DNA from 2 places in the Pseudoalteromonas sp. '520P1 No. 423' genome. Region 2 is predicted to be linked to the other one. Evidence: predicted binding sites of a transcription regulator. Region 2 holds the regulator's gene; the other holds the start of a gene.

Region 1 (6,320 bases), on a different contig from region 2:
AGATAATGCACGTGGTTATATTTGTGAAAACTACGGTAATGCATATGAATTGGCAGAGCGTGGCCCTGTAGGTGCAAATGGGTATGCTAACGACAGAGATTTTCAGTATCCTGTCGCATCCTTTGAAGATAAAGAAGGTGATTTTGAGCTTATTACTAAATTTAACGGTAATATGTTTCGCTGTGATTTAAAACACTCTCCTTTAGATGTTGTCGCTTGGACAGGCAATGCAGGACCATATAAGTATGACTTATCTCGTTTCAATGTGATGAACACTGTCAGCTTTGATCACCCAGATCCTTCAATATTCACAGTACTCACATCTCCATCTGGTACGCCAGGTGTTGCTAATATAGATTTTGTTGTATTCCCGCCTCGTTGGATGGTAGCAGAAGATACATTTAGACCACCGTACTACCATAGAAACATCATGAGTGAGTTTATGGGATTGATTGAAGGTGTATATGACGCAAAAGAGCATGGATTTGTCCCGGGCGGTGCAAGTTTACATAATTGCATGTCACCTCACGGGCCTGAAGCTGAAGTTTTTGAAAAAGCATCAAACGCTGAGTTAGCACCGCAAAGATATGAAAACACCTTAGCCTTTATGTTTGAGTCAAAATATATTATCTCGCCAACTAAATTTGCACTACAAGGTGAAACGCGTCAGCCAAATTATCAAGATTGTTGGCGTCAAATTAAAAAATACTACAAAGCCCCTACTTTGGAGCAAAAATAATGAAACTATATACTTATTTTAGATCGTCAGCGGCATACAGAGTACGTATTGCTTTAAACCTAAAAGGTTTAACACATGAGCTAGTGCCTGTTAATTTATTAAAATCAGCGCAAAATGGACAAGATTATTTAGAAGTTAATCCTCAAGGGCTTCTACCTGCACTTGCAACTGAGAAAGGCAATATTGGCCAGTCTCTCGCAATCTTAGAGTGGCTTGAAGCTGAGCACCCTGAAACTCCAATTTTACCTGGCGATCATTGGAACCAAGCTCAAATTCGAAATTTAAGCTATGCCATTGCCTGTGATATTCACCCGATTGATAACTTGCGTGTTTTAAAATATTTATCGTCAGAATTAAAAGTAACGGACGAACAAAAAACGACTTGGTATAAACATTGGGTTGAAGTTGGGTTTGAAAAAATTGAAACGATGCTTGAGCAGTCTGATTTATATCAAGGTCAATTTTGTTATGGTGGCACTCCTACTCTTGCAGATATTAACTTAGTACCACAAGTGTTTAATGCATTAAGATTCAAAGTAGATATGTCTGCTTATCCTAAAATAGCTGCAGTATATAAACTGTGTAACACTTTACCAGCATTTATTGATGCAGCACCTGAGAATCAAGTAGACGCAACTTAGACTTTATAAATATATTAATGCCCTATTTTACATTAGGGCATAATTTAATTATTCGTTTTTATAATGACTAGAGAGACAAATTAGATTGTTATGCATTTATGCGCTTAAAGCTGATTGTAATGTTTGCGCATGTTCTGCTAAATCTAAACCTAAGTCTGTTAAATAACCTCCATCTATTTGGTCTATAATTCCTTTTTCAAATAAGCGCTTAGCCGCTTCAACAAGTGCTGGATCGGCATCTTGGTGTACTTTAAGGCCCTGCATCATACTATCCATTGGAAACTTCAAAATTAAATCAAGTTCTTCACACATATGTTGATCAAATTGCATTATTCATACCTTAACTTTTTTTATTGTCTGTTCAAACATAGCTTGTTGTGAAAATAATTTAAAGTATTTATTTAATAAACATTGATTTATAGCAAATTGTGAGTGAACAACATTAAATTAAATTTAGTATGAAGAAATAATAATGTAAATTTAAACAAAACAATCTAAACTAGATAAATAATCTTGATACAAATAAAATCTATATTAAAAATATTAAATTTATTACAAATGATATTGATTATCATTGGTATAACTATATAATGTGATTCATATAAATTAAATACTTCAATAGAATCAAGGGTTATATATGTTTAATATTCGTAAATCTATTTTGGCAACAGCTATTTTAGCTGGTACTTTAGGCCTTACAGCTTGTGGTGGTTCTAGCGATAAGACAGATCCGGTGGTTGAGCCGCCAGTAAATGTAGCTCCGAGTGCACCAACAATCGATCTATCTATAATCAATGATGATGCAGTGGGTACTGTAATTGGCACACTTTCAGCAACTGATGATGCTACTACTGCATTAACATACACTGTAAATGATTCTCGCTTTGAAATAGTAGATGGTAAATTAAAACTAAAAAATAACTTCGCTTTTAACTTTGAACAAGAAGAAGAGAAAACAGTTACAGTTTCAGTTACTGTGTCAGATGGCGCACTTTCTACATCGGCAGATTTAACATTAACAATTGAAGACGTTGCAGCAGAAAAAGGTGTAAACCTTTATGAATTTGATTCTAAGTTTTTAGATGGCTCTTCTGTAAGTTATAGCGGTCAAATCGCACGTCAAAGTCTATTAAATGAAATAAAAAAATATATCGGTACTTTAACTGTTGAGAACGTCGATGCAAACTTGATAACAGCTGAACAGGTAGCTGCCCATCTAAATGCTTTGTTTGCTGATTATGATGCCATTTCTGAAAATGAATTTACATTTGTAGACCCAACGAATTACAAGCAAAAAACGTTTGCTGACATTTCTTCTTCAGGTAAATCTTTGACTGGTAAAATTGCTGGTAATGATGCTGGTAAGCAAACTAAAGATTGGCTAGTCGAAGGCACTTTTGTTGGGTGGGAAAACTTTGGTACTGAGGCAAAAACACCTGAAGGCCTAGTGAAACACATGTTTGCCACGATAGTTGAGCAAGTAAGAAAGCACAACGATGGAGAAGTCATCACAGATCCTGCAGGCAATACCATTACAAAGTTATTTATTACTCCTGAAGGTCTTGATTTACAACAGTTAGTTCAAAAGCACGTGCTAGGTGCGATTATGTTTTCTCAAGGTACAGATGATTACCTAGAAGATGGTCTAGAATCAGATAATACAGTGCAATACAAAGGCACCAAATCTTACACTGCGCTAGAGCATCAATTCGATGAAGGTTTTGGTTACTTTGGTGCAACGCGTGATTACTTAGAGTACTCTGATAATGAGATATCAGGTAAAGGTGGCCGTGATGATTATCAATCAAAACACGATACAAATGGCGATGCATTAATAGATTTAAATTCAGAGTTTATTTTTGGAAACTCTGCTAACGCAGCTAAACGCGACCGTGGCACGAAATCGAATGCAAATCCGACTGATTTTTCTGCAACAGCAATGAATGCATTTATCGCTGGTCGTAAAATCATTAACGATGCAGTACCAAATGCATTAACTGATGAACAAATGAATGCAGTAAAAGTACAACGTGATATTGCCGTGCTTGCTTGGGAAAAAGCAATTGCAGCGACTGTTGTACATTACATCAATGATGTTATAGCTGATGATGATGGTGATATTGATGATATTTCAACTGGTAGTTACACAGCTAGCCAATTTGCTGTGTTTGCTAAACATTGGGGTGAAATGAAAGGTTTCGCGTTAAACTTCCAATTTAGTCCGTTTTCACCAGTCTCTGAGGCAGACTTCGCTAAAATACATGAATTGTTTGGTGAAAAACCTGTCATGGCACAGGCTGAAATAGAAGCTTATAAAGCAAGCTTATTAGAAGCACGTGGGATAATTCAAAACGCTTACAGCTTCGATGCGGATAATGTCACTGGCTGGTAATTCTAGTTACTAACTTTTAGTTATTAACTTTTATTAAAAGGTTAGTGCTTTAAAAGCACTAACCTTTTGTTGTATATAAACTTAGGAATAATAATGGCAATCAATAAACGCTTAAATACTATTTTTCTAGCGATTAGCACGACATTGTTTTTATCTGCTTGCGGAGAAAGTACCTCAAGTAAATCTGGTCCAGATTTTGGTACTGCAGATCCGGGTAATGGTGGCGGTACACCGACCTTTGATGAATCTAAATTAATCAACAACCTTGTTGACCAAGTAATCTCCCCTACTTTTAATGCGTTCTCAGAGCAATCAATAAATCAATTAGCCGCTATTTCTGATTACTGTACATTAGAAGAAAATTTTACACCTGATTTAGATGATCCTGCTTCAGTATCAGCCTCTCTTTTGGTGGCCAAGCAAAATTGGCAAGATACTATGTTAATTTGGCAACAAGCCGAAGTAATGCAAATGGGCCCATTAATTGAAAATGACAATGAACTTAGAAATCGCATTTATTCATGGCCTGCTTACAGTTATTGTGGTGTCGATCAAGATGTTGCTTATTTTGAAGATGGTATGGTTAACTTAGATCCAAATAAACCATATGATATAAAAGCACGTACTTCTACACGCCGCGGATTATTTGCTCTTCAAAGATTATTATTTAATGAAGATTATAATCATGCCTGTATTACTGCAAATGATGCTCTAAGTGATTGGAATAGCCGTACGGTTCAAGAACGAAAAGTTGCGCGTTGTCAATTTGCAAAAGAAGTATCAAAAGATCTAGTTGATAACTCAGAAGAGTTGTTATCGAAATGGAACGGTGATAATGGCTATGCAAATGAGCTTAAAAATGCAGGTCAACCGGGCAATAGCTTTGAATCAACGCATGCGGCAGTAAACGTGCTTTCAGATGCGATGTTTTATACTGACTCTATAGTAAAAGATAAAAAATTAGGTGTGCCATTAGGTCAGTTTGCTAATTCTTGTGGTTTTGAAGTATGTGCTGAAGATGTGGAATCATTTGATTCTGGTTATTCATTAGCAAATATAAAAGCGAACTTAGTTGCATTTGAAAAATTATTTTTAGGTAATTTGCAAGGTGAAGACGCCAAAACTGGTTTTGATGACTTTTTAGTAGAAGAAGGCGCTTCTGATACTAAAGATATTATGATTCAGGGGATCAATGATGCAAAAAATGCAGCAACACAAATTGATTCAGAATTAAAAACTGCATTAATTTCTGAAAATGAAAAAGTTGAACATGCACACGCGAAGGTAAAGGATATTACGGATCAACTTAAAAATGATTTTATCAATAAACTCGCTTTAGAGCTGCCAAAATCTTCAGCTGGCGACAACGATTAATCAAAGGTATCCAAAATGAAAAAAACATTATTAGCATTATCAGTCGCAACCTTAATTAATCCGCTTGCTGCAATTGCTGGCGATACAACAGATGATGTAAAGAATAAAGCAATAGAACATATGCAGATTCTAAGTCATGGTGATAAGTTAAGAACTGAATCTGGATCTTCAACTTTATTAACAGAGCTTGAACTTGAAAAACATGAGTATGATGATATCCATCGAATATTAGCATCAGTGCCAGGTGTAAATATTCGTGAAGAAGACGGTTTTGGTTTAAGACCTAATATAGGCTTTCGTGGTGTAAATCCGGAACGTAGTAAAAAAATTACAATACTAGAAGATGGTATTTTAATTGGCCCGGCGCCCTACTCAGCCCCTGCAGCTTATTACTTCCCAATTACGACCCGTATGACAGCGGTAGAAGTATTCAAAGGCCCATCTGCAATCAAACATGGTCCGCAAACTGTTGCGGGCACTTTAAATTTAGTGACCAGACAAATACCCATTCATAATGAAGGCGGATTAGATTTAGCTCTAGGTACTGAAGGTTATGCTAAGGCGCATGCCTACTTTGGTGAAACTCATGATAATTTAGGTACTTTATTTGAAGCCGTTCATTTAGAGGCTGATGGTTTTAAAGATTTAGATGGTGGTGGCAATACTGGTTTTGAAAAAAATGACTTTTTAGTCAAAGTTAATTACTTGATAGCGGGTAACAAGTTTGATCAAACGGTTGAGCTTAAATTATCTTACGCAGATGAAATATCAAATGAGACATACCTTGGTTTAACTGATGAAGATTTCGAAATAAATCCATATCGCAGATATGCAGCTAGTCAGCCAGCAAAAATGGATACAGAACATAAACAAATTATGTTTACTCATAATATTCATAATGATGACTTTAGTTTTACTACGCGAATTTACAGAAATGAATATCAAAGAGCATGGAAAAAGCTAAATGGTTTAACAAACACAAATATAAGTTTGTCTGAAATCCTAGCTAACCCAGATGATAATGAGCGTGAGTATAATGTAATATCAGGTCAAGAAAACTCTAATCAAAACGGCGGTGGTAACAATACGTTTTTAATTATGGGCACTAATGATAGATCTTATGTGTCACAAGGCATTCAACTTAACGCTGATTATGCTGTTAAACTTTTTGATT
Region 2 (6,320 bases):
TAGCACTAGAAAACCTCAAGGAATATAGTCAAATACTTTGAATATTCCTTTGAGTTTATAAAATAGACTTAGTTTAACTCAATTGCTTGAATTTCAACGCTATTACTATCTTGTTCTTGCTTTAAACCGACAGGAATTGCGGGAATGTCTGGTTTGTCTAGGGCGACATCGCCATCTGTATTTGGCAGACCCGTTTTTTGCAGGTTTTTGAAATCAAAAATAGAATTATCTGCTAAGTGAGAAGGTACAACGTTTTGCATTGCAGTGAACATAGTCGCTACACGACCAGGATGTTCAACTTCCCATTGTGCTATCATGGCTTTTATGTTCTGTCTTTGAAGATTCTCTTGTGAACCACATAAGTTACAAGGAATGATAGGGAATTCTTTTAGTTGGGCGTATTGTGCTATTTCTTCTTCTTTACAGTATGCGAGCGGGCGAATAACCATATGCTCACCATTATCACTGGCAAGCTTTGCTGGCATACCTTTTAATTTTCCGCCATAAAACATATTTAAAAACATGGTTTCTATCATGTCATCTCTATGGTGGCCTAAGGCTATTTTGGTAGCTTTTAGCTCTTTAGCTGTACGATACAAAATACCGCGTCTTAAGCGAGAACATAATGAACAAGTTGTTTTACCTTCTTCAATTATATCGGTCACAATTTTATAGGTATTTTCTTCAACAATTTTGTATTCAATATCTAACGTTTCTAGATATTCAGGTAAGATATGTTCGGGAAACCCCGGCTGCTTTTGATCTAAGTTAACCGCGACTAATTCAAATTTGATAGGAGCAACACGTTTTAATTGCATTAAGATACCTAGCATCGCATAGCTATCCTTACCACCAGATAAACATACCATGATGCGATCACCATCTTCTATCATATTAAAATCATTAATAGCCTGCCCCGTGCTACGTCTTAGGCGTTTTTCTAATTTATTTAAAGTGTGTTTAGCCTTGGTTTGAGCAGAATGTGAAGCAGGTGATGACATTAAGGACCCTATAATGATAATAGAAAGCTGAGCTAAAATTAGCGCAGTATTATAAAGCAAAATTAAAAGTTAGCGAGTAAAAATATTTTTTAGTGAAATTGGTGAGAGAGTGTTTGTTGTTTTTCAAAAAATATGGGTGGCTATCTTAGATTGATAGCCACATAAGGTTATTTAGCCAATGGGCTAATATAACCATCAGGTTTTAAAGCAAGTACATCACAATTTAAGCTATCAATCACATGTTCAGCTGTATTACCAATTAAAGCTGCACTAAGCCCCGTTCTGCCAATTGTGCCCATAACGATTAACTCAGCATCCAATTCATTAGCAATAATGGGTATGATATCTTCTGGCAAGCCTTCTTTAATATGACATTGGTTTTGGGGAATATCATGCTGTTGTGCAAGTTCGTGGCATGCCTGTGTATGATGCTCTTTAACAGTTTCATTAAATTGAGTGGGATCAAATTCAGGAATTTCAATAGCAATATTAACTGGTGTGCCAGGGAAGGAATTTACAATATGTAAATTGCCATCGATGAGGTTTGAAATGAATTTTGCATCATTCATTATTCTTTGATTAAGAGCAAGATGTTGTTCATCATCAGCAGAAACATTTACAGCTGCGATAATATTGCCTTTTGCAGGCCATGAGTGCTCTTTTATTAATAATACAGGGCAAGGAGATTTTCTAATTAAATGCCAGTCAGTTGGCGTAAATATCACTGATTTTAAAGTTGCATGTTCGTGGGTACCTTTTAAAACAATATCGTAGTTTTCATTAAGTACGGTTTGTATAATTGATTCGAAAGGGCGATTATGCCAGATAACCTTGCAGTCAATATCTAAAGTTTCTTTGTATTGCTCTATTAATGAATTAATCCATGAAATTCTGTCATTTATAACAGCACTACGCATAGCCTCTCTTTCATCAAGAGATAGCATCGTCGTCATTTCATAGGAAAAATCATATATGGTTAAAAATGCGGTGATTTTAGCACCAGATTTTTGTGCTAATTCAAATGAACGTTTTAAAGCGGCTTGTTCTGATTTACTTGGATCAATTACTGCAAGTATTTTTTTTATTGTATTCATCATTTAACCTCTCAAATTTGCTTACTTTTAGTGTAAGTTAAGTTAGCAGATTTAACAGGTTTAAATGAAAAAAATTCTCTAAGATCAATATACAAAGACGAAATTATTCGCTTTTAGATTTGGTACCTGCAATTGTATTCAATTGCTCAAGATCAATAATGGTAATGAATTTACCTTCAACTTTTATTACATCTGACTTTTGGAAGCGGCTCAATAGTCGACTAATGGTTTCCACTGTTAAACCAAGGTAGTTTCCAATTTCTCCACGTGTCATAGTTAATCTAAATTCTTTTTTAGAAAAACCACGTTCACCAAATCGTTGAGATAAATTACAAATAAAAGCAGCTAATCTTTCTTTTGCTGTTTTTTTGTTTAAAAGTAATAACATCTCTTGATCGTAGTTGATTTCACTACTCATCATGCGCATTATTTGTTGGCGTAATTTTGGTAATTTTCCAGATAACTCATCTAAAGTAGTGAAAGGGATTTCACACACCATAGCTGTCTCCATAGCTTGTGAATAACTTTGATGTTCCATTTTAAATATACCATCAAAACCAATAATATCACCTGCTAGATGAAAGTCAGTGATTTGCTCATCACCTTGTTCAGAGATGGTATAAGATTTAAACGAACCTGAGCGGACCGCAAAAATAGAATTTAATTTTTTGCCGGCTTCAAATAGTAAATCACCTTTATGAAATGGTTTTTTACGTTCGATGATATCATCAAGTTTACCCATTTCGCTTTCATTAAGTGTTACAGGTAAGCATAACTGACTGATGCTACAACTATTACAGCTAATTTGGCAATTTGAACTTGTCGGTATTTTATTTTTCAGACCCATTGAAATTCCGTCTATTTTAAACTACGAGTATAGATTAATGCAGTGCGTTTTGGGCTGCAATAGCTAAAAGGTATAAACCGTAAAATACTAAAATATTACCTAGAACAATACGGATTATGCTGTTATTGAGCCAGTTATTGATAGTTTGTGCTGCAAAACTTAACCCTATCATGGCAGGTAAGGTGCCTAAAGCAAAACTAGCCATAAATAGTGCGCCTGAACTCGCACTTTGTGTTGTGATAGCCCAAGTTAATGCAGAATAAACTAATCCACAAGGTAACCAGCCCCAAAGCGCACCATATGCCAATGCTTTTTTCTTTGTATTGAGTGGTAATAAGTACTTATTCAATTTAACAATATGCTGCCATATTGCTAATTTCCCAAATTTTTCTAACCAATTTAAGCTTGCTGTCAAACGCATGATATATAGGCCTACAAGCACCATAAAAATACCACTTATAAAAGATAAAAATAAAGAAAAATTGTTTGATTGTTTAGCAAAAACAGAACTAATGCCACCTACTAAAGCGCCGCAAAGACTATAGCTTAATAATCGGCCTAAAGTATAAAGTAGGGCATATTGTTGTGCTTTGTTTTTGTCTTCAATCGCAAATTGTAAAGATGATGCAATACCACCACACATAGCAATACAGTGCCCACTGCCAGCTAGACCCATAAAAAAAGCGGTTAGAAATAAAGACTCTGTCATAATGGGTTATTATTCTTATGATCTTTACTTTTGTTCGACTTATTTTTATTTTCACTTTCGTCAAATAAGATACTGTGGGCTTGTTTGTCTAAGTCAGAAAATTGTTCGCTTTTAACTGCCCAGAAAAAAACTGCGATGGCAATGATCACAAATATAATTGCTATCGGAATTAATACATAAATAATACTCATTATTTCAATACCTTTGTTATGGTTTTAATAGTCTTAATGAATTTGTTATCACGATTATAGAACTGGCTGACATGCCAATAACAGCCATCCAAGGTTGAACCATGCCCATTGCAGCTAAAGGTAAAATTGATCCATTATATGCAAGTGAAAGGGCTAAGTTTTGCTTTACAATACGACGTGTCTTATGACTGATTTTAATTAAATGTTCAATGGAGCTTAGATCACTATTTAATAGCACAACATCGGCTGTGTTTTTAGAAATATCGGCACCAGATTCCATAGCAATCGACAAATGTGCAGTATTAAATACTGGACTGTCATTAACGCCATCACCTACCATAGCAACAACATGATTTTGTTTAATGATATTAGCAACGTAGTTTTGTTTTTGAGCGGGGCTACAGCCCGTTTGTACTTCATCTAAAGATAATATTTTTGCAAGGTCAGGCCCTGCCTGTGAAGGGTCGCCTGTTAATAAGTGAGTATTTAAGTTTTTATCTTTAAGAAAAGATATTAACTGTTGTGCACGATCACGTATTTTGTCTTCAAGTTCAAATGCAGCGATAGGTTTTTCGTTAATATAAAGCACAACTTGGACCGGGAGCTCTAGAGCGTTAAACCAGCCATTTTTACCTATGGCGATATCTTGACCTTGATATAATCCTTTAATACCAAAACCGGTCTCAATAGTAACATCAGTCAAAGGTTCTAAAGACGAAGTATCAAAATTAAAAGCCTTAGCAATAGGGTGTTGTGAATGAAATTCTAAACCTGAAGCTAAAGCTAAAATTGTATTTTTATCGTAACGATTATCTAAATAATGGGACTTTTTGATTGTAAAACATCCCTCAGTTAACGTGCCTGTTTTATCAAATGCAAAAGAATCTATTTTTGTGAGGGTTTCGAGTACATGTGCTTTCTTTATTAATAAGCCTTTTTTGGTTAAGTTTGCCACACTGCACGTCAATGCAGTAGGGATAGCAAGACTTAATGCGCAGGGACAAGTTGCCACTAACACTGATATTGTGATCCAAAATGCGTGCTGTGGGTCTATGCCATACCAATATGTGGCAGTAAAGCCTGCAACAACTAATAAAACGGCGACAAACCACTGAGCAACTTTGTCGGTAATTTCAGCAAGTTTAGGGCGATTGGTAAGGGCTTTATTTTGTAGGCTAACAATTTGATTTATTAGGGTATGCGTGCCAAGTTGGTTGACACTGATTTTAACTAAACCATCATGGTTAGTTGTACCAGCATAAACCTGAGTATTGATTTCTTTAGTAACAGCCTGATGCTCGCCTGTCATCATCGATTCATCAACTGTGGTCTCACCCTCAATCACTACACCATCAGCTGGAATGATTTCACCAGGTTTAACTAAAATGATATCTTTAAGTTTTAGCTTTTTTGCTGCGATTATTTGTTCTTTAAAATTATCTACAATACGTGCTGTTAGTGGTAATAGCTTTTGTAAGTTAGAAGTGAATTCACTGGCTTTTAAACGTGCTCTAAACTCTAAATACTTGCCTAATAATAAAAGGAAAGTGAACATACAAATTGATTCAAAGTAGACTTCACCAGTATTAAAAACTGTTGCCCAAGTGCTTGCAATATATGCCCCAAAAATAGCTAAGGAAACAGGCAAGTCCATATTGAGTTGTTTTACTTTTAGTGCGCGCATGGCACTGGTTAAAAAGGGTAGGGCAGAATAAAGAATTACTGGAGAGGCTAAAACGAAGCTGATCCATCTAAAATATTGCTCAAAGTCATCTTCCATATCGGAAAAAATATCAAAATATAAAGCAAAGGCAAACATCATAACTTGCATTGTCATAATACCTGCAACACCAAGTCGGCGTACATATGACTTGGCAACTTGTTGTTTTTGAGCTTCTTCTACATCTGGCTGAAAAGGGTATACTTTATATCCAATACGCGCCAAACCTTCAATAATAGTACTTAATTTAAGTTGTGATTTATCCCACAAGATCATTGCACGGTGTGTCGATGTATTTACATCGACTCGCGTGATATGACCTAAAGATAATAATTTTTTTTCGATTAACCAAGCACAGGCGGCACAGCTAATGCCTTCAACGCTGAGTAAAACTTCTGATAACTCGCCCGAATGATGTATGAAATCTTCTTGAATATCGTCATCATCATAACTTTTGAACATTAATAATTGCTCAGGGATCAGTTCTTGTACTTTTCCAGCAGCAGTGGTCCTAAATTTATAATAATCAGTCATACCAGAAGAAATGATAGATTCAGCAACAGCTTGGCAACCGATACAGCAAACAGGTTGCGCTTGATTATCGTATTCTACAGTTTGAATAAACCCCAAAGGGATACTTTCAAGACAATGAAAACATTCAGATTGTGAAGAAAAGGCATGTTCTTTGGGGTGTGTCATAGATTACTTATTTTTTATTATATTGTGGTGAGATTTTAAACGCTTGCTCGTAAGGTAAC

What was found. The regulator FNR, encoded in region 2, switches genes on or off when oxygen is low (the NO sensors DNR and NnrR bind a similar motif). The targets are predictions, from matches to a motif close to TTGATCTAGATCAA.
Positions count from the first base shown of each region.
Region 1: the regulator FNR is predicted to act here: its motif matches at 1,792-1,805, upstream of PSA_RS22760 (DUF4856 domain-containing protein).

Region 1 is NZ_BBZB01000002.1:979,415-985,734, reverse strand. It holds gene hmgA (homogentisate 1,2-dioxygenase) at 1-739, shown strand, start outside; gene maiA (maleylacetoacetate isomerase) at 739-1,380, shown strand; gene PSA_RS22765 (TIGR02647 family protein) at 1,477-1,710, opposite strand; gene PSA_RS22760 (DUF4856 domain-containing protein) at 2,018-3,772, shown strand; gene PSA_RS22755 (imelysin family protein) at 3,866-5,146, shown strand; gene PSA_RS22750 (TonB-dependent receptor domain-containing protein) at 5,162-6,320, shown strand, end outside.
Region 2 is NZ_BBZB01000001.1:2,767,056-2,773,375, reverse strand. It holds gene ttcA (tRNA 2-thiocytidine(32) synthetase TtcA) at 69-1,001, opposite strand; gene uspE (universal stress protein UspE) at 1,169-2,095, opposite strand; gene fnr (fumarate/nitrate reduction transcriptional regulator Fnr) at 2,199-2,942, opposite strand; gene PSA_RS12635 (sulfite exporter TauE/SafE family protein) at 2,977-3,651, opposite strand; gene ccoS (cbb3-type cytochrome oxidase assembly protein CcoS) at 3,648-3,842, opposite strand; gene PSA_RS12625 (heavy metal translocating P-type ATPase) at 3,859-6,261, opposite strand; gene PSA_RS12620 (FixH family protein) at 6,269-6,320, opposite strand, start outside.